DNA from 3 places in the Paenibacillus hodogayensis genome. Region 1 is predicted to be linked to each of the others. Evidence: riboswitches for the same ligand, from Rfam matches in the RefSeq annotation. Region 1 holds a riboswitch; each other region holds the start of a gene.
What was found. Region 1 has a riboswitch for cyclic di-GMP ahead of ABD796_RS06660 (hypothetical protein). Riboswitches for the same ligand answer to the same signal wherever they lie in the genome.
Positions count from the first base shown of each region.

Region 1 (7,155 bases):
TGATTTCGCTTGAAAAAGCGACTTCGGAGGGGCTGAATTGGGATATCGCCCAATACCCCAGCTATCCGGAACGACCGAACACGTACGGCAATGCAAGCGTTCAGGCGTTGGCGGTTACAAAATCGAGCAAATACAAGGAGCAAGCCATGCAAGTGATCAGCATGGTGACGTCTGACGAATTCCAGTTGGCAAGCTCCAAAAAAGGATGGATGCCAGCCGTCAAAAATCCGGACATTCAGAAGGCGTTCGGTACCGACGTCCCTTATCTCAACGGCAAAAAGCTTGCGAGCATTTTCAAAAGCAAGCCGGTGCCTTACCCGGTTTCGTCGCAATACCGGGCGAAGGCTGAAAGCATCTTGCAAAACCAGTTCACCCAATTTCTCAATAACGCGTCGGATGTCAATACGGCGCTTGCCAAAGCCGAAGAAGAAATTAATAAAATGATTGCCGAAAACGGTAAGTAAGTAAGCGCTTTATCTTACATTTTTCGCAAATGTGCAAAAGCCTCCGGCCGTTTATCGTCGGAGGCATCGCCTTGGTGCATGTGCACTGCGTCATGCAGAACTAACGCTTCAACCGCCCAGCTCTGCCGCACCTGCCAAAAGCATCGAAATACCGGCTACCTCGGCGCCAGCCGGCAAGGCGCTCTTCGGTATTCGGATCAAGGACGTGACGAAGGCGCCTCCGTCGGGAACCGTCCCGCCGCTCCTTGCCGCCTCAAGCGCCGCTCCATTTCCTGCCTTGCCCTCCGGCGACGGCTCATTGTGCTGTTCCCGCACGCGGATGACAAGCAGGCTATCGTCTCCTTGCGCAGCAACGGTGTACGCGATGCCGGCTATGTCAAAGCCTTCGCTCGGCGTATGCGTTTTGCCGATGCTGACGCAAATATAATAGTGCTCCTCGTCCTGCTTGACGATGAAGCCGCCCGGCACCGCCCGGCGGTAAGGCTCATAAGCGGCAAGCAGCTCGCGATCGGCCAAGGGGGGCTCCTCCTGCAGCTGTCCGTCCCTGATGCCCGCGGCGGGAAGCTTGGCGTACAGCAGCTGCTCGTAGGGGATGTCGTAACCAACTAACGAGCCGTCCGCACCGTCTCCCTCTTGGCGCAAGGACATCTTGGACAAGACAGCCGTCGCCGAGCTGTCCTTAGGGTGCTCGGATTTTGCGCTGCAGCCCGCTGCCGCGACCGCCATTATACCGAGCAGCAGCATAGCTTTTGCATTCCTCTTCACTCCAGCTCGGCCACCTTTCCCGTCACCGGATTCACGATATATTCCCGGATACGCCCCTGATCGGATATCGATATGACGTACCCTTTCTCGATAAACGGATTGGCAATACCCGTCATCCGCATGTAACGCTTACCGTTTTCGTCCGCAATCTCCCCTGCTTCATGCGTATGGTCGCGGACAAGCCTTACGGCATCCTCGTACGACACCACAGGTTTGAAGGATACGTACAGAGCCGGCGGCAGGACAAGCAGCAGCGCCTGAAGCGCCAGAAACAGCTTCAGCCGGCGCGGCTTGCCGCGTCGGAGCATCGTGCCGCACTGTACCAGGCCGAGCAGCGGCAGCGCGAGCATGTAGCCGACGCTCATCACGCCGTCGTAACGGAGCAGGCCAACGATGCCTGCGAGCAATTCGGCGGCAAACAGCATAGCAAGGAACACAGCCGCGCCTTTCATCGATCGGTTCAAGTCGTCTCACATCCTGCTTGATTTCCTTTCCCCGTCATTGTATCACAATGGTGAGGGTGAGGTAAGCGATGTAATAGTCGCACAAACGAGACCGCTCAGAAAACGGCGACACAGCCTTTGACATAGCCGAACGGCAAAGCGCCCATTTGGACCGCTAGGTCTGATGAGCGCTTCTTCCGATCCAACGAGCGATTCTCCATACACCCGGTTCTCGACAAGGATTTTACGGAATCAAGGCGACGCATTCAATCTCCACCGTCATGCCCGGCGGAAATTTGCCGATCTCGACCGTGCTGCGCGCCGGCGGTTCATGAGCGAACGTCTCCGCATACACCCGATCGTAGGCTTTGAAATCGTCCAAATTGCGCAAAAACGACGTCACCTTGACGACATGCTCGATCGAACTGCCCGCCGCCCGGAGAATTTCGCCCATGTAATGCAGGACGAGCCGTGTCTGCTCCACCACATCGTCCGGGTACAGCACCTTGCCGGTGCCCAGCTCGAACGGGCAGGTGCCGGCTACATAAACGGTATTGCCGTGGATTACCGCTTGAGAATAAGCGCCACCGGGAGCCGGGGCCTTGTCCGTTGTCACGATTCGTTTGCCCATAAATGAAGGTTCCTCCTTGTATTCATTGCTCACTCCGTATCCGCTCCCCTATTCGGTTGCTCCAGCGATACGAGTTTCAGCCAAGATGGGTTACAACAAGGTCAGGCATTTTTGCCGAATACGGCCCCTCCGTCGATATAAAGCGGGGACCCCATCATAAACCTGGAATCGTCCGAAGCGAGAAACAACGCCGCCTGGGCGACGTCCTCGGGACGCCCCAGTTGTTCGCTCAGCTGCCGCTTGCGGATCGAAGCCAGTCCCGCCTCGGGATCGTCGTAAGCATTCCGCAGGTAGTCCTCGACGAACGGGGTCAGTATCGTCCCCGGCAGCAGCGCGTTGACCCGGATGCCGTACGGCGCATAGTCGACCTGCATCGATTTGGTCAGCGCCAGCACGGCACCTTTCGTCGCCGCGTAAGACGCCCTGCGCGCCAAACCGATCTCCGCTACGCAGGACGACATGTTGATGATCGAGCCTTGTCCGCGCTCCATCATATGAGGAAGCACATATTTGCTCGGCAAGTAGACTCCCTTGATATTGATCTCCATAATCCGGTCCCATACGTCCGGCTCGATCTCGTGCAGCGTGCCTACGCCGCTGATGCCGGCGTTGTTGAACAACACGTCGATACGCCCGAAGCGGGCGACGGCCCGTTCCGTCATGGCGCTCACCTCGTCGGGCCGGGTCACGTCCGCGTGCACGAACAGAGCCGTGCCCCCATCCGCCTGAATCGCCTCGACGGTAGCTTCGCCCTTGCTCTCGTCCAAATCGTTGACGATGACGCAAGCGCCCTCGGCGGCGAACAGCAGCGCGGCGCTTTGCCCGATTCCCGATCCCGCGCCGGTAATCAGACATATTTTGTCATGAAGTCTCACGTTCCCGTCCCCTTCCGCGGAATGCGTCCCGCTCAAGCGAGCGGTTGCTCTTCCCGGCCGCTCGCGCACGAGCGGATGATCGCCTCGGCGACGGCGATGCCGTGCACGGCGTCGTCGAACGACGTGTACGTCGGCGCCGTACCGTTCGCCACGCATCCGCAAATATAAGTCAACTGCTCGCGCAGAACGCCGAACGTGCTGCCGTTGAGCGAATGATGGATGAAATAGTCCGGCGACATGCGTCCCCGCTCGTCCCACAGCTGCAGATTGGAATCGTTGTTGGCGAATTGCGCGGTACCGTTCGTCCCGATAATTTCCGCCGCGTCGTTCATGACGATGCCCGCCTCGTCCGGCGTCATCCAGTTGCTGTGCAGAAAAGCCATCGTCCCGTTCTCGAACTGGAGGCACGACCATAAAATATCCGGCACGACATCGTCGTTCACCGCTTTGCCGTAAGCCTTAACCGATTTGACGCGACTGCCCGCGTACCAGATCGCCACATCGAGATCGTGCACCGTCAGCTCGAATACCGTATGCGTCCGCTTGTACGTGCGGAACATGCCCTTCGTGCGGCCGCGCTTCAAATACATGCTTTGCGGCTCGCCGATGCGTCCCGACCGGATCGCCTTGTAAATATCCGCGTACCGCGGCTCGAAGCGCAGCAGATGACCGGCAAATATCATTTTGCCGTGCTCCGCCGCCGTCCGGGCCATCTCGGCCGCTTCCTCCAGCTTGGTCGATATCGGCTTTTCCACCAATACATGCTTGCCGGACTTCAGGGCGCCGATCGCGGGACCAAAATGCTCGTGCTCGAACGTGGCGATGCTGACAAGATCGATATCCGTCCGCTCCAGCAAATCTTCGCTGCGGCTGTACGCGTGTGGTACGGCATATTGCTCGGCAAGCTGCCGGGCTCTGTCCTCGTTACGGTCGCACACCGCGACGACCTCTACTTGCGGCATCGCATGAAACGCTTCCAAATGACAGCTGCCCCAGCTGCCGAGGCCGATAATACCGACTCTAACTTTGCTCATGCGCGTTTCCACTCCTTATTTTTAACTATATATTATATATAATATATACAACGCAATTATAACGCCTTCTTTTCCCCGTTTCAAGCCAAAAAAAGAAGCTTTCCTTCGCCTTTGGGCGACAAGAAAACTTCGCGTGCCTTCATTGCATGACCGGCTGCAGGCGTCCGATAGGACCTTGCGGATCGGCGATGCCGGCAATGTCCGCGTACGGAATGGAGAACGTCGGAAAGCCGTACACATACGGCGTATACTCCGCTTGCTGGTAATAGACGGCCAGCTCGTTGGGGGTTAGGTAGTAATCCTGGTTCGGACCCACTCCCGGAAACGAATTCATATCGAAGATCGGCACGTCTTTTTCTTCGATCTGCTTGCGAATGATCGCATCGATCGTCTCCTTGTAGCCGCTGTCCGGCCGGAACAAATCAGCAAACCGGTATTCGCGGCCGTCCCACAAGTCCATCGTCAAAGACTTCTGTACCGTAACCCCGTGCGCCTGGCCCTTGGAGTAAGCGTAATTTTGAAACACGATGCTGATCAGCCCGTGGCCGTTTAGCTTGATCTCGTAGGTGCCGGTCATCTCCTTCGTCGGGTCCTGCACGTACCCTTGATCGCGGATCATCCGGTACACAAGCTGCATGATCGTATCGTTGATCCTCAGCTGCGCCTTCCGGTTGGGCAGCCCGCTCAGCTGCGGGTAACGGATTTGCAGTCGCGGCTTGAGCATTACTTTTTTCGATACGGTGGCCGATAAATCGCGATATTCCATCGTCCGCACACCTCCTTCGGCTGTCATTCGCCTACTATTAGCGATATTCGGCGGAAGGAAAAAGGTGACACGGCCGGCGTTTTTTTTCGGAACGATTCCATGAACCGGGTGATGCCGCGCGATCGAGAAACGGGCAAAAAGCAGAAAGAAAGAAGCGGAAACAAAGGAAAAGGGGTTTACGGGGTTTTGCCGTTTTTGTACTCCTGACAGGCGAGGCATGTATGGACGTCCACACAGGTGGGATGGATCGCTCCGGTAAATTTGGTACAGTAGATCGGGGTTTTGAATTCCACGTTCGAAGAAATGAGCGAACAATATTTGCAGTTGCCGATCAGTTCGACGGTCAAACGGTGCAGCCCGTTTTTTAATTGCAGCAGTTCATCCATGATCGTCACACCCCCTTTAGATGGTCAACGCAAAAAGGACATCGCCCTAGAGCGACGTCCGTCCGAAATGACGGTATGCACCTTGGGGGCGGCCCGGCTATCATAACGGCATTGCTCCGTTGGTAGACCCGTGGCTTTGCGTCCCTGTCTTTCGAACAGGTTTGCCTTTTTCCGATTAATCCGATTTGAGTAATACTAGAGTACCATACGTTTCCTCACTCATTAATAGGTCTATATACCCAATTTATGACTATAGTCCGACAGACTATCAGACTATTGGCCATTCGAGCGCCGGCGCAGGCAGTGCGCCGTTCCATCTTAACGGCAGACGTCTACGAACGGCTCCATTTGACGGCGCAGCTCCGGACTGATCGGGGTGATCGGCAGCCTCACGGCATCGGATGCAAGGAGCCCGGTTTGCGCAAGCAGCCATTTGATCGGAGCCGGGTTCGGCTCGGCGAACAGCAGACGGACAAGCGGCACCAGCTCGTTGAAAGCTGCTCTCGCCTCCGGCAGACGCCCGTCGGCGAACAGATCGTATACGCCGACGAACCGCTCCGTGGCGACGTTCGCCGAAGCCATCATGGCGCCGCTCGCTCCGCAGCAGAGAGCCGCCAAAAAGTACAGGTCGTCCCCACACAGCAGCGCCTTATCCGTCCGGCCGCCGAGCTCGATAAAGTTGCGGATGCCGCCGGAGCTTTCCTTGATGCCGACCACGCCCTCGATTTCCAATATGGCGGCCAGCGCGTCGGGACCCAGCTCCAGTCCGGTCCGGTACGGAATATGGTAGGCGACGACCGGCAGCCCGACATCGGCCACCCTCCGGTAATGCTCCAATACGCCCTGTACGGAAGGCCGGTTGTAATAAGGGGTCACGACGAGCGCACCGTCCGCCCCCAGCGCCTTGGCCCGCTTCGTCAGCCGCACCGCCTCCGCGGTATCGTTGGAACCGGTTCCGACTAGAATCGGCGTCCCGTCCTCGTTCCCCCTCAGCTCCAGAGCGATCTCGACCAACCGCTCCGCTTCCTCCGCCCCCACCGTCGGGGATTCCCCCGTCGTTCCATTGATGATAAGCCCATGCGCCTTTCGCGCGAGCAGCTTGCTCACAAGTCTGCGGAAGCTTTCCGTGTCCATCTTGCCCTCTGCGGTAAAAGGGGCGACGACCGGAACGATCACGCCTTTTAAACGTTCAGCTAACATATCGATTCCTCCCGCCTATCAGTCGCCAGCCTTGCCGCAGCGAGACCCGGCTGGCTCTGCGTTAACTGTAGCATAGCCAGATCCATCGGCGTTAGCTATAATATACGATATAACCAATCGTTTTTACCGATGAGTCAGAAGGGAGAACGCAAGTGGAGCTCACTTTGCTGCGAACGTTCACGGAAACCGCCCGTTTGCTTCATATTACCCGTGCCGCAGACGCGCTTGGCTACGCGCAATCGAGCATCACCGCGCAAATCCGCAAGCTCGAGCAGCATTACGGCGTGCCGCTGTTCGAGCGGAACGGTAGGGGTATCCGGCTGACGCCGGCAGGACGGGAGCTGCTCGATTATGCACGCCGCATCCTCGATCTGGAGGAAGAGTCGCGTCAAGCCGTGTCGGCGGATATCGCCGGTTCGCTTACCGTCGGCACGATCGAATCGATGGCCGCTTTTTACCTGCCCCCTTACATTAGACGAATGAAGGAGCTGTTCCCGCGTACCGGCCTGCTGCTGCAGACGGGCAACGAAGCGGAGCTGCTGCAAGGGGTGCAGACAGGTCAATACGATGCCGGCATATGGCTGGAACGGC
Region 1 is NZ_BAAAYO010000002.1:232,338-239,492, forward strand. Features, by position in the region: gene ABD796_RS06625 (ABC transporter substrate-binding protein) at 1-464, shown strand, start outside; gene ABD796_RS06630 (hypothetical protein) at 573-1,229, opposite strand; gene ABD796_RS06635 (hypothetical protein) at 1,226-1,693, opposite strand; gene ABD796_RS06640 (RidA family protein) at 1,917-2,303, opposite strand; gene ABD796_RS06645 (SDR family NAD(P)-dependent oxidoreductase) at 2,405-3,178, opposite strand; gene ABD796_RS06650 (Gfo/Idh/MocA family protein) at 3,211-4,212, opposite strand; gene ABD796_RS06655 (DUF3298 and DUF4163 domain-containing protein) at 4,352-4,978, opposite strand; gene ABD796_RS06660 (hypothetical protein) at 5,155-5,364, opposite strand; cyclic di-GMP riboswitch class I at 5,449-5,540, opposite strand; gene dapA (4-hydroxy-tetrahydrodipicolinate synthase) at 5,683-6,564, opposite strand; gene ABD796_RS06670 (LysR family transcriptional regulator) at 6,717-7,155, shown strand, end outside.

Region 2 (7,155 bases), on a different contig from region 1:
ACTGTCAGGAGGTTAATAAGCCGTTCCGCTTCAAGGAAGTGGAAAGCAGGCTGGCTTTGCTGATGAGATCGCGGAACGAGAAGGAGAAAAAATCGGGCTCCCGCAGACCGGATACGAATCCGACCGTAGTCGACACGGGAATGTGCTCGATAACGAGAGGCTCCCGCAGCGCTTCCAGAAGCTGCTGAAGCTCGCCCTCCGGGCGAACCGTCAAGATGACGAACTCGTCGCCCGCATAGCGGCACAAATAATCGTCAGCCGTTGCCAGGGAGAGCAGCCGGTCGGCGTACCCTTTGATCATATCGTCGCCGACCGGGTGACCGTATCGTTTATTGATTTCGCCGAAGTTGTTCAGATCGACGAACAGCAGGTGAAACCATTCGTGTTTGCGCAGCATCTCCTTGCCGACCGCCTGCACATAGCCCGGACGGAACAGGCCGGTGAGCGGGTCCTGCAGCTCGCTCAGCTGAATCCGGATCGTATCGCGGGTTATGATCCCGCACACCCGATTTCCATCGGAGACCAGCAGCCGCTCGATGCGAAGCCGCTCCATCGTGCCGAGCGCATCCCATATAAAATGGTCCTGATGCACGCTCATCGGATTGGGCGTCATCGCATCGGCGACAATCCGGTTCGGATGGGTTTGCCTGACGTCGCGGGAGGTGACGATTCCTATGATCGTCCCGTGGTCCTGTACGACAAGGGAACCGATCTCCAGCTTCGCCATCAGCTCGGATGCATGTCTTACGCTTTTGTCCGACGACACGGTCCGGATCGGGGAAGTCATCAGCTCGCCCACCTTCACGACAGTTCGACCTCCCGCTGGACCATCACCTCGATTTTCAGCTCGGACCGGATGACCATCGTATCGCTGATCAATCGATCCGCCTCCTCCAGTACGATGTTGATCAGCACGTCCTTATCCAGCATTTGCAAAAGCGAATTGCGGATAAGCACCGCCTCCACCTTCGGATGGTCGATCATCATAATCGTGAACTGCTCCGGCGAGAGCGCCTCAGCCATGCGTCTGACGGCTTCCGGTCCGATGGGTGCCCTGCGGCCGATCACGAGCAGATCCTGCATCGGCGGAACTTCGAACTCGGACATTTTTAACGATAAAGTGGCCCTGCGGGAATAAATACGTTTCTGATTCATGGTGAGTATACTCCTTAAGCCAATCAGTTCCCCTTCCAGGAGGAGTGCTCGTAGAATAACGTTCCTTCCACGGCAAGCTGCTCCAGGTTAAGCGGGATCGGATTGCGCAGCAATTGATCCGGCAAGCTGAGAAATTGCCGAACGTAAAATTCGTCGAACTGAATGCCGCTTTGTACGGCCAACTCTTCTTTCGCCTGTTCGACCGACATTCCTTTTTTGTAAGGCCGGTCGGAAATCATGGCATCGAACGCATCGATAATCGAGCACATGCGGGCAAGAACCGGAATTTCCTCGCCCTGCAGCCCCATCGGATACCCGCGGCCGTCCCACCGTTCGTGATGGTGCTTGACGATATCCAGCAGCCGTCCGTCCGTCATCTGTTCCTCGATCAGCAGCTTTTCGCCCCATTCCGGATGCGTTCTCATGGTATCCCATTCGCTCCGGTCTAGCTTGGACGATTTTTGCAAAATAGAGCCGTCGATCATGATTTTACCGACGTCGTGGACAAAACAGCCTACAATGAAAGCCTGCCGGTCGTCTTGATCCGACAATTGATGGAACGATGTCCAGCAATGGGCCAAAGATCCTACCCGCATAACGTGCTCAAGCGTCTCCCTGTCTTTATCCGACAATCGAATCAATAGACGGGTGATCGCGCTCAACATAATAAATCCCCCTTTTCGGCATAAAGCGATTTCAGGTTCGAATGTGGCCTTGTAAATACGGGAGATCCGATCAACAAAAAAAGCCCTCATCAAATCGAGGGCGCCCGTCTCACAATTCGGCGACCTGGCTGGCGTGATGTAACGAAAGTTACACGGTAGCCCCAATGGTTTTGCGACCTTATCTTTCGATAAGTGTGCCTTTGGATTCGTTTATGAACACGATTTTGATACTATCAACCTATTGCTTTTTAGTTGTATAATCCGATAGTTCGATTGTAACCGATTTGTATTTTTTTGTCACGATTGTTTGCGAAAGTTGTCGATCTGTCGCCTAAAAATAAAAGCCCCGGGCCCGCCGCAGCAGAACCCGAAGCCCAAGCTTTCCAAACCGGACAAACCGGCACTTTCATGCTATCCGGCTTTAACCTTTCATACGGAACGAATACACGTCGGCGTCCTTCAGCCGGAAGCGGAGACGGATCGGCCGGCCTTCCAGCCCGCGCAAGCTTGTTCCCGATGACCACACCACCGTCTCCTGCAGCGAATCGCCGTACAGAGGCTCCATATCGTCAAAGGACAATCCGTTCAGCGCGCGACCGGACTCGTCCGCGACCTCGACCTGCACCGAGCCGACCGCCGAGGTGGAGAAGTTCAGCTCCAGCCGTTCGCCGGTTGTAAGCAGCGGCTTCGTCGTCATCTCTCCGCCGGCGTAATCCGCCTGCACGGAAGCAAAACCGTGCTTTCTAACCGCTACGCGGCGCAGCCGCACGCTGTCGAAACGGTAATGCTCACCGATGTAGAAGGAGAACTCCGTATCGCTCTCCACACAGCCGTAAGCCGGCATGATGTTCCGGTCCGTCCAGTTGCGCTCGTCCAGGCCCGGCCGCACCCAGCCCTCCATAAACGTTCGGTCCCATGTCGTACCATCGCGACTCGTCATGAACACGGCGTCGCTGACGCCCCGCTCCCCGTGGCCGGCCACCCTTTTGCGTTCCGGCACGAAGCGCATCGGGAACGACAAGTACAGATGCTCGACCTGCGGGCACGGAATCGTCGCATTCGTATAAAAATGCTCCATCGGCGCTCCATACGAATACGTGTTGCGCCGCTGCGGCCCCCAGTGGATAAAATCGGAGGAAAGCGCGCTTTGCACGCCACGGATTCCGTCGGATGTAAAATAACGATTGTAGCAGCGGTATTGCCCGGCCTCGCCGTCCCAGAAGGCGATGTTCTGCGAATCGAACGCTCCGTCCGTCATGACGGGCTCATCCTGCAGCATCGACCAGCGGAGGCCATCCTCGGATCGCAGCGCATATAACGGCGATCGATTGTTCACGGTCTGGGCCGCATTGCCGATGCCGGCGACCGCCTTGTATGTTCCGGTCGTCGAGGCTTGGGCCGATCGGTCGCGGAACGGGGCGAAATTGTGCGCGAGCACCCCCTTCAGCACGATGTTGTTTCTCTTGGAGCCGGCAAACTCGACCAGACCAAGCTCGGGCTTGACGAAATGAATGCCGTCCTCACTTTCCGCATAACAGGTCACCTGCTCGTGGGAGTCGTCGGCAGCCGTATTGCCTCGATAATAAAGCCGTACCCTGCCTTCGTCCTGAATGACCGTAAAATAGCTGGTGTGCGGTCCTTCCCACGGTTCAGGGAACGTCAGCACCACTTCTTTCCGTTCCGGCGGGTGCATCGCAAGCCGGATTCCGCACCTCTCGGCAATCAGCCGGTCGTCCGTAAACATTTCGATTCTCGAACCGATGCGAATAGCATCCTCCATCCACTATCCCTCCTCGGCACTCTTGGCAAACGCCGCTTTCCGGTGTCTTTACAATCCGATCCATAACAACTACAATGAACACGGGAAACACATTGTCTCTAATCATGCTACGCCATCATTCCATCCATTTTATTCCAGGGAGAGATCGAATTTGATTCTGGATTCCATTGCCAACCTCGGCCAATATGCCGGCTTTCACCCCCGCTTCAAGCAAGCGATCGAGTTTCTGAACACGCACGACGTGAAACAACTGGAGCCGGGGAAATACGAAATCGACGGCACCCATCTGTTCGCCCTGGTTCAGCATTATGAAACGAAGCCGAAAGCAGAAAGCATTTGGGAAGCCCACCGCAACTATTTCGACATCCAGCTCGTAGTCGAAGGCGAGGAGTCGATGGGACATTCGCCGATCGGTTTGACCGAGGTTACGACCGCTTATAAGGAAGATTCCGATTACGCCCTGTTCTCGGCCAACGGCAATTTCTTCACGCTTCAGGAAGGCTACTTCGCCTTCTTCGCTCCCCAGGACGTCCATATGCCGTGCGTTGCGGTCAACGATGTCCCGGCCCCGGTCAAGAAAGTTGTTATCAAAGTGGAGATTTAACATACATCGGGCAAGCCGCATTCTTCTCTTGAAGAGTGCGGCTTTGTCGTTTGAACAATCGGCTAACCGCCCAAGGAAGCCAGCTCGCATATCGTCCCCGCGATATAGCGCTCGCGCTCGCCATCCCGGGAATAGTAGTACGTAATCAGCACCCGGCCGTCGAGGAGCTGAACCGCGCACGTGTAGCCGATATCGCCGCCATGTCCATCCTCGCGGATCATCGTCTCCTGCGCCTCCGTCCAACGCTCGCATTCCGCATCCAGCAGAACGGCGCGAATACCGTACGGCTTGTGGCGATAGCCGTAAGTGAGCAGCACCCGGCCGTCGTGCAAACGCAGCGGGTGAAACGGGCTCGGCGAATAAAAGGGGCGCCGAATCGGCTCGCTCCACGTCAAGCCGCCGTCTCGCGACTCCGCGGTCACGAGCGGATAGGCCGTGCGGCCGTCCTCCGGCAGCGGCTTCCGTTTGTGGCAGCGGGCGAACAAGAAGAGCTTGCCCGACAGCGTCCGGTACAGATTAGGCTCGAACAGGCCGTACCCTTCCTCCGGCTCGATGACGGCGTGTTCGGTCCACGAGCGGCCCCGGTCTATCGTTCTCGCCACAATCGCCCGCGAAATGCCGTCCTTCCGTTCGTTCGATTCGCCGTAAAAGGGGACGAGCAGACTGCCATCGTCCAGCTCGACGGCATTGCCGCGAATCGCCAAAGTGCCGAGGCCGACCGGCAGCGGACGATCCCACGTTTTGCCGCCGTCCGCCGATCTTAGCGAATACGCCCCGGCTTGCTTGCAGAGCCAGTTGTCATATGCGCTATATTTGTAATCGGGATCGTCCCGCACGTCGCCCCGCTCCGCCACTTTCCACATGAAGCAGGTGGCGAACAGCGTGCCGTCCGCAAGCACGTTCAGGCACGGATCCTGCACGCCGTAGAAAAAATCGTCGTACAGGATACCCGGCTCGGCGTTCCAGTTTTCCCCGTCGGTCGACGTAATATAGACCGCTTTGGACGAAGGATCAATATGCTGAACGCCGCCATATGCTTGCCGGTCCGGCGCTTGACGAAAGGCGGTCACGTACGTCCCTTCCTTGTTCATGACGATGTTCGGGAACGCATTGTACTGCCGGTCCTTGTACAGAATGATATGCCGGAAAGACGTAAGCGCCAAAACGACTCCTCCTTCATCTTCTTATTTCCGGGTCAGCTTTCTCCCGCTTTCCGGAACTTACCCATGCGCCGCCTCAAGCGTCTCCGCGCGTTAGATTAAACTAGTCACGCTGCCGGAGCCGTCCTTGAATTTCAGTTTCCCGTCGGACGCATCGACAAAGAGCGAGCTGTTCGGCACGGAAGCGGCGGTGCTCGGCAGGAAAGACACATGCTCCCCGTTCAACGCCTTGGCGTTGACATAGCCGTTCTGTATCGTTTCCTTGCCCGCCCTGTCGCCGACCGACAAAGCGCCCTGCCACGACGCCCGCATAAGAAGCTTAACCGTGCCGTTCGACATGGCGTTGAACTGCAGATCGGCCTTCTCCGCGCCCGCCGAAGAGCTTTGCTGCATGGCTACGACTTCGGCGTACAGCGTTTTTTGCGCAGCGGCGTTATGGGTGTACAGCCGCATGCCGAACGTCTCGGCGGCAGTGCTGCGCTTGTACGTTTCCGCATATCGGGGGATGCCCGCTTCGACGACGTCAGTCGTATCCGGAGTCAGATTGACGATAAAGTCGCCCGATTGGTTGAAGCCGAAGTTGTCGATCAGCTTGGATGCACCCGCGCCGTTAAAAATGCCGTTTTTGTGCGCAGCCCCGTTCGGCACCGTAGAGCGGATCATATTGCCGGCAATCATATTTTGCGAGCCTGTCGCGATGCTGATGCCGGCGTAGATCGAGCCGTCGATGTCGGCCCGCTTGTTCGGCGACAATATGTAGTTGTCCTGAACGACCCCCGCGCTCAAGTTCTGGAGGCGAATGGCGTCTTTATTGCAAAAGGTAATGACGTTGTTGTTTATCATTCCGTTTTGCAGCAAAGGCGTTTCGGCGACGATGCCGTAATTCATTTGCTGGGTGGCATCGCTCGTCGCCTTGTTCCAGCCGAGATTTTGCGCGCCCACGAAGATGTTGCCGCAAATTTCGTACCCTTGCTGGAATAGCGTCGTCGTACCGTCAGAATTGACGATCCTCACGCCGTCGCCGAACGAATTGTACGCCTGGTTGTCGTTGATCGTGCTGCGGTCGACCGGTCCCTTATAAAAGCCTTTGCAAAAATCGGCCATATTGCCGATTACCTGATTGCCGTAAGCCCGCATCGACGTGAACTCGATGCACCACGATTCGACGCCCGGCGCAAGCGAGCTTAAGTCTTTGCCCATCGAGTGGAATCGGTTCTGGACGAACCGGTAGCCCCGGCATTCGGCGTTCGGGTATAGATCGACGACAACCGCCTTGACGCTATTGGAAAAGATATTGTAGTTGAAAAAGACGTTGCGGCCGACGCAGCGGACGCATTCATTCAGCTTGAAAAATCCGCAAAACTGGATGTCGGCGTCCACGTTGGACAATGTTTCCGCCCCGCTGCCGTCGGAGCGATCGAACAGGATGCCGCTGACGGTCGGCACGTACGGGTTTTGCGTCAGGTTCCCGTCACCTTCCAACTGCAGCCCTCGCATACAGAAGGAATAGTGCTTCACCCGGACGATCCACGTATTCGGCGTCGTGCAAACGATGCGCGGCGTATATTCGCTCTTGAAGTCGGAATACAGCGTCACCTCGGGCTGGCTGACGGTCAGCGAACCGGTAATTCTGTACGACCCCTGCGGGAAATAAATGTTGCTCCTCGCCCCGCCGGCGTTGATCGCGCTTTGGATGGCGGGGCCGTCGTCGTTCGCTCCGTCGCCCTTGGCTCCGAACCATTTCACGTTCAGCGAGCCGTCGAACAGCCGCTTGAAGCGCGCGCCCAAAGC
Region 2 is NZ_BAAAYO010000010.1:368,192-375,346, forward strand. Features, by position in the region: gene ABD796_RS20720 (CBS domain-containing protein) at 5-805, opposite strand; gene ABD796_RS20725 (hypothetical protein) at 802-1,155, opposite strand; gene ABD796_RS20730 (HD-GYP domain-containing protein) at 1,179-1,820, opposite strand; cyclic di-GMP riboswitch class I at 1,936-2,029, opposite strand; gene ABD796_RS20735 (glycoside hydrolase family protein) at 2,242-3,600, opposite strand; gene ABD796_RS20740 (NanQ anomerase/TabA/YiaL family protein) at 3,752-4,204, shown strand; gene ABD796_RS20745 (sialidase family protein) at 4,267-5,367, opposite strand; gene ABD796_RS20750 (glycosyl hydrolase family 28-related protein) at 5,458-7,155, opposite strand, start outside.
Region 2: it holds a riboswitch for cyclic di-GMP, as region 1 does, so the genes downstream of both, ABD796_RS20730 (HD-GYP domain-containing protein) here and ABD796_RS06660 (hypothetical protein) in region 1, are expected to answer to the same signal.

Region 3 (7,155 bases), on a different contig from region 1:
ACGTGCCCGATCCGCTCCACCCCCGTGTTGTTTTTGCGCTTGGGCGTCGTAAAAAACAGCAAATCTCCTTTGCGCAATCCGTCCAGCCCGACTTCCGTACCCACATCGCTCTGCTGGCGCGAGTTGCGCGGCAGCTTGATGCCGTTTTGCCCGAAGATGAAATTCATGAAGGACGAGCAATCGAACGTATCCGTTTGACCGAGCGACGCGCCGAAATCGTACGGCGTCCCCATGTACTGCATGCCCAGCAGCGCCACCGCATCGGCACGCCGCTCCCAATTGGCCGCCCCTTCTCCGGCCGGCATATACTTGTAATGCGGGTAGTTGCCGTTGGAATCTTGCTCGCCGGCCAGCGGGTCGTCTTCATTCTCGGCGGTAATAATCGCCGTTTGCGTCTTTTCGTTCCACTGCACTTTGTACCCGAGCGATTGCGCGGCCAGACGAAGCGGCACGTAAGTCGTTCCTTTGTAATTGAGGCTCGACGGAAGCTCCGTGTCGCCGTCGGCGTAAGGCTTGTCCGAGCTGTAGGTCTGCCCTCCGACGATCCAGCGGAACGGCACGGCGTCCAGTTCGACCTTCATCGTCCCGGAAGCGAGCGCGATTTGCGTCATAAACGAAAGTCCGGCCAACCCTGTCAATGTATAAGCGATCCATTTGCGCATCGAGCTTCTCCTCCGCTGCGTTGATTGGTGATCTTATAACGGTTCGGATCGACTGGCGGGTTTCGGGCAGTGAGTCAATTGGTACATATAACCAAAAAGCGCTTGGGGCGCAGGGTTATTTTATATACATAAACGTATATTATATTAAAAAATATTTGACAAAGCGGCGCCGATCTTTCAATATGAAAGAAAAGGCAGCTTACAAACTCGATCAGGGAGATGTCATCGTCATGAAACTACTCGGAATATCCGGAACGATCATCGGAGCAAAGACCGGCATTGCCGTCCAAAGCGTGCTGGAAGAAGCCAAGAAGCTCCATCCGGAGCTGGAAACGGAGCTTCTCGATCTGAAGCAATACAATGTGCAATTTTGCGACGGACGCGATCCGTCCGCCTACGACGGCGATACGCGGACGGTTATCGATAAAGTGAACGAAGCCGACTTTTACGTCATCGGCACGCCCATATTTCAAGCTTCCCTGTCCGGCCCGTTGAAAAATTTGTTCGATCTCATTCCCGTAACGGCTCTCACCAAAAAAGTCGTCGGCTTCGTCGCCACCGGCGGGACGTTCCAGCATTACCTCGTTATCGAAAACCAGCTCAAGCCGATCGCCGGCTATTTCCGCTCCTATGTGGCGCCGAGCTATGTGTATTTGCACGACAGCCACTTCAACGAGCGCCGGGAAATCGTCGATCCTGACGTGACGGACCGGATCGGACGGCTCGCGCAGGAGCTTCTGCATATGCATACCCGCCTGAACGGTTAAAACGAACGCGGCAGGCGGCGCGAAAGGGGGACACAACCGATGAAGCTGAGCGTGACCGATGCGGCCGTGTTTTGTTTTTCCAAGGAATGGGGCTTTCGCGAGGGCGAGCATATTCGCGTATACGTCCGCTATGCGGGCGGAGGTGAAGACCCGTACGCTCTCGGCATTATGAGCGGCAAGCCGATGGATGCCGGCCTGGAATCGAAGGCCGGAGGAATGACGTTTTTTATGGAAGAAACGGATCTGTGGTATTTGGAGGAGCGCGATTTGACGCTGGACGCCAAAGGCGAAGATATTTTTTTCCATCTGTCCGATTTAAGCTAGGCGCTTCGGAAGGTGGATGGGAAGAGACGCTCGGTGTTGTCGCCGGCGTCTCTTTTTTGGCATGTCCTTTATATTAGGCCGCAAGCGGCGGCATCCCGGAGAGGCAAAAAAAGCTCCGCATATGACATGCGAAGCTTGTCTGTAATGATCTATGCCGTTAGCGCGTCCGCTTGGACGAGACGCGTTCCTGCAGCAGCCGATACAGTTGAATGACCGAATCCTGATTTTTGTTGAACCGGAACGAAATTTTCGTTTCCCCTTGCCAATAAAAAATAAACAGGTTGTTTTTGCGGCCGATGACCAGCTCCACTTCCCATTTCGAATCCGTCAGCCGGTATTTGTCTTTGTTGAAAAACAGCTTGGGCCCGTCGGGCGTTTCATACATACCGAAAAAATCGTCGCCCAGTTTCAAATAAAAGCCGCGCTCGGTCGAGTCGAGCCTTTCTTCCATGACGCTATCGCTCCTTTGCTTCCGTTCGTTAGCATTCTTTATGCGAGCTTTCCCGTTCCCCGCAAAAAACAAAGCCCGAACAACAAAAAAACTTCAATCGGTTCGTTCGGCAGCTGGCTGGCATCGTTTTCGGTCAAGGCGACCTACGACTTTAGCCCCTTTAGCTTTGCGTCCCCAGCTTTCGCTAGGTTTGCCATTATCGGGAAATTTCCTGAAGTTTCGACGGCTATCAATCGACTCCTATTCATAGGATAATAGAGGACCTTGCTCTATACATCCTACTTTGTACCTATCTTTCAACCAGTACCATGCCTTTATACATAGCTCAAAAGCGTCACAAAACAACCGGACGGCAAACCGCCCGGTTGTTTCTGCTTCGCATTTTCATTGAACGAGCGCGGTCGTGACTCCGATCGAGGATTAATGCTCCTGATGCGGCTCTTTGATGACGAGCACGGGAATATTCGCATGCTGCACGACATGATGACTGACGCTGCCGAGGAACCATTCCTTGATCGTATTCAAGCCTCTGCTGCCGATGACGATCAGATCCGCCCCGGTTTCGGAGGCGCACTCCAAGATCGATTCGGCCGCATCCCCCTGCAGAAGCGTATACGTCACGCCCGGCAAATCGGTTACGCGAGCCTTCGCTTCGTCCAGCAGCTGCTCGGAGCTGGTCATTTCTTCGAGATCGGTAACGACAGGTGCGACAACCATCGCCTCGCCAACGATAAAATTCGGGTATTGAAACGCATGGGCCACCGTCAAATGCGCCCCGGGCGTCGCGCGGACCAGGCTTACCGCCCGATCCAAAGCCGATTGGGATTGCGGAGAGCCGTCATAAGCGACGAGTACGTGTTGGAACGGCATGGTCGAACACCTCTTCTATACGAAATTAGGTTTCTGCCTACAGTATATCATTTGCACCTTTATTATTCATACCCTTGTCTGACCGGTTTGAACCACCGGCATAGCGCGCGAAAAGCCGGACGCTCCTTGTGAGAAAGCCATTACTTGCCGGGAAAGATTTGGTATAATAAATAAGTCAGACTTCTGTTTGAAAAGAGCATCCATTCCTAAGAATGACCTTGCCAATCGAACATTTCCCAACGGGAACTTGTTTTGAATAGCGAAGTCGTTCCCTCACCTCATTTCACTTCGCATTTCCTTGAAATCCATTCGTTCAGCATATATAGACCAAGAATAAGGGAGTAATCCGATGAAAACGAACAGCAAGCACACCCCCGCGACGGCACCAAAAACCACACGATCCGCCAGCCAAGCCGCATTCGGCTCCGAAAGCGCGGCCAAGCCTGCCTTCGGAACGGGAGCCTCCTGGATCACGGCTCAGCGGACGATGGGCAACCGTGCGGTCGGCCGCATGCTCGAACAAACCGTTATGCGTCGCGCGGAGCCTCTCATGCCTATCTCTACGGCATCGAATACGGCCGTTCAAAGACTGATGAGCGAGGACAGCTTCAAGAAGCTGACAAAGGTGGATTACCGGATTCGCTCTAAAATCAAACCGGTGGACAAAGCTCTGGCCAAATACAACGCCACCGACAAATCCGATTATGTGAAAAGAGACGCGCTGCTTGATGACATACGCATGCACTGCGAAAACTACCTGGCCCATCCGAAAGCGCATCCCGACCGGATCGCGGGGGTTCAAACGCTGCTTGGACAAATCGACCGCGAGAAGGAAGTCTACGTCCCGTTGGCCGAAGCATCCGCAGCAGCAGATCCGAAAACAAGGTTCGCCAAATTGTGCGAGGGGCAAGACGCGCTCTTGGCCATCCGTGACAGAGAGGCCCTCGGACTTGATAACATGTCGCTCGATACGCAAATCATGAGCTGTCTGGAAGAACTCAAAGCCGTGCCTGGCGCAATCGACGATATTCTTCAACAAGAGCTGAACCAGCTATTGTCCATTATGAACGCCCCGGATACGCCCGACATTACGAAGCGCGTTCTGGCAGAAGTGCTGAACAATGCCGATAAGGTCCATATGAAATCTCATTTGCCGGGCGCCAGGCTGACCAATCAAAAGGAGAAGGATGAAGGTATCGGGGAAAAGTATGTCGTCAACCATCGCTTAGTCGCTCCGCTCGGCACAACCGAACGTCTGGGCTCGTTGGCGCACGAGCTAACCCACGTTTCGGTCTCGGAGCAGTTCGATAACTCTCAGCTGTTCTTCGCTTTCCCCCGAGATGCCAGCGACGACGAGGTCATGGATCTGGTACATAAGCGCCATGGCGATCTGGACGCGCTGCTCGGGCTGTTGGATCGAACGGTGTTCACGGGAGAGCAGATTGGGCTGTTGAACTCGAAGCTGGAGTACCCGCGCAAGTACGGAGGAGACGGCGTACGCCGCTACATAGGAAGTTTTTTTACGGCCAAGAAAATAACGGCCGAAGAAAAGGTGAAGTTCGAAGGTCTTGTCGAAAAAGGGATGGACAACTCGGTCATCGAATTCGATACGGTCATCAATCAGATGCTGATCTACATGCAGCAGTGGAAAGTGCCGCAAGATAATCCATTTTACGAGAAATTGAGGTCGGTCGCGGAGGATGCTTACGCCCATCGGACGGGCGGCTGACAAAGAGCAACTGCCGTCAAGAAGCTGCCGGCCTAGCGTCGGATCATCGTCTCGTACCTACGCTTGGTACGCAGCTCCGGCCACCTCTAGCATATCGCCGCATTCGCAAAGTTAATTTTAGTTAGAATCGTGCTGTCTCGCTTTTCTCCGGAAGGCGCTCGGACTCATCCCGACCCGTTTGCGGAATTGGTGCAAAAAATGGTTGTAGTTGGCAAAGCCGACGTCGAACGCCGCCTCCGAAGCGTTGCGGTCCGTATAGGAAAGCAGAAGCTCCGCCTGCCGCACCCTCATCGTATTCAACGTTTCGACGATCGAGTGCCCGGTCAGTTCCTTGAACAGATGAGAGAGCCGGGAGGGCGATAGTCCGACGGCTTTGGCCAACTCTTCGATCTTGAGCGGCTCGCGCATCCCCTCGGACAGCAGGCGCAGCGTCTCCTCGATCCGCGGGTCCAGCGGTCTTCTGAGCCGCTGCGCCAGCAGCAGCACGATTTCCCGGACGGCGTTCTCCCCAAGCTGCTGCCAATAAGGCCCGCGTTCCCCGATGTCGCGCACGGCGCGCTGCAGGGCGCCGTATACCCGTGTGCGCACCGAGTCGCTTTCGATACGGTGCACGATCAAGGGGCGGTCGGGCAGCAGCCCCGTTTCCGATAACCGGGCGGAGAAATGCGCCCACACGAAATGCCACCTCTCTCCCCGAACCGTGCCATAATGCTGCGGATTCCCCGGCGGGATCAGCACCATATCCCCCGCTTCGCACACGCTTCTTGCGCCTTCGGAAACGAAGAAGCCTCTCCCCTCGATCGTGTACGTCATCAACCAGTCGTCCCGCCCGTGAGGGCGCTGCACCGCGTAGCTGTCCGGTTCATCAAAATGCCCGGCGATGAACAGCCCTTCGTCGCCGCCGTTTCCGCCATTCCCTCCAGCATTCCTTTCTTCATACGCGAACCGTCCCAATCCGCTTTCCCGCCTCTCTACCGTTCGGCTGCCGCACAGACAGCGTGTCTCTTCCTTATAGGATACTGTAATAAAGGCTTGGGGAACAATGGTTTCCTGATCAATCCAGCAGAATCGTGTGATATTTCGGCACAAATGCGAATTCAAGCCGCACCCGTTCCGCCGTATGATGAAGCTATGTAAGCCGAATCGTTACGATATCAGGAGGAATGCCCATATGTCCACCGTGCCGAATCAGTTAACCCCGCAACAAAAACGCCGTTTTGAGGAAGACGGCTATCTACTCGTGAAAGGACTATTCGACCCCCTGGAGGTGTCGGAGCTGGAATCGGTGTTCGAAGAAATCAGCCACCGGGCGATCCCCGGGCACTTCATGCCCGATCTGCAAGCGGACGCGTCCGATCCGCTAAAGCGTTACCCGCGCGTCATGCATCCTCACCGGTTTAACGAAGCGGCCAAATCGTTCATGCTGCACAAGCCGGTAATGGATGTGCTGCGGGAGCTGTACGGAGAAGAGCCGCTCGCCGCGCAGAGCATGTTTTACTACAAGCCGCCGGGCTCCCGCGGGCAAGCGCTTCATCAGGACAATTTTTATTTAAAGGTTGAGCCGGGCAACTGTATCGCCGCCTGGACCGCCGTCGACGCGGCAGACGAGGAGAACGGCGGACTGCTCGTCGTCCCCGGGACGAACGGCTACGAGATTGTTTGCCCGGACGAAGCGGACCGGAACGAATCATTTACGACCCACTATGTCAAGCCGCCCAAGGATGCCAAAGCCGTCCCCGTCGTCATGGATAAAGGGGATGTGCTGTTTTTCAACGGCAATCTTATACACGGCTCGTACCGTAACAAGACGAAGGACCGATTCCGCAGGGCGTTCATCTGTCACTATGCCAACAGCTCGGCAGCGAGCATAGCGGCGCATTACCGCCCGCTTTATCGAAGCGACGGCACGGAAGTGATGCTGGAGGAAAATCCCGGCGGCGGACCTTGCGGAATGGAGGCCGATGTCGCATATCCTCATTAAAAGGAAGCTGATTCAAAATAGGAAGTTGATCTCGGATGGAGCTTGAACAACTTTCAGCTGACGTTCAGTTTTCTTTTATGTTCATTTAAGCAAGACAACCTATACTTGGGGGGGTGGTTCGAGAACACTTTGACGGAAGCGGGGAATGTTATGAATTACCGAAAAGCGTTTGGGACGGGAATCGCATTGATGATCATATTGAGCGGCTGCGCATCGGACAAAGGCTCCGCGTCGAACGGCGGCCAGACGGCAAGCGCCGCCTCCTCGCCGCAGGCCAATGCGCAGAACGGGCAAGGCGGGAGGAACGGGGGACCGGGACAAGACGGCATGAACCGCCAGTCCCTGAAGATGAACTTCACCTTCCGCTCGCT
Region 3 is NZ_BAAAYO010000001.1:1,111,177-1,118,331, forward strand. Features, by position in the region: gene ABD796_RS04385 (C40 family peptidase) at 1-662, opposite strand, end outside; gene ABD796_RS04390 (NADPH-dependent FMN reductase) at 893-1,429, shown strand; gene ABD796_RS04395 (HesB/YadR/YfhF family protein) at 1,469-1,753, shown strand; gene ABD796_RS04400 (hypothetical protein) at 1,911-2,204, opposite strand; cyclic di-GMP riboswitch class I at 2,310-2,409, opposite strand; gene ABD796_RS04405 (universal stress protein) at 2,625-3,074, opposite strand; gene ABD796_RS04410 (hypothetical protein) at 3,424-4,803, shown strand; gene ABD796_RS04415 (helix-turn-helix domain-containing protein) at 4,921-5,757, opposite strand; gene ABD796_RS04420 (phytanoyl-CoA dioxygenase family protein) at 5,975-6,784, shown strand; gene ABD796_RS04425 (hypothetical protein) at 6,935-7,155, shown strand, end outside.
Region 3: it holds a riboswitch for cyclic di-GMP, as region 1 does, so the genes downstream of both, ABD796_RS04400 (hypothetical protein) here and ABD796_RS06660 (hypothetical protein) in region 1, are expected to answer to the same signal.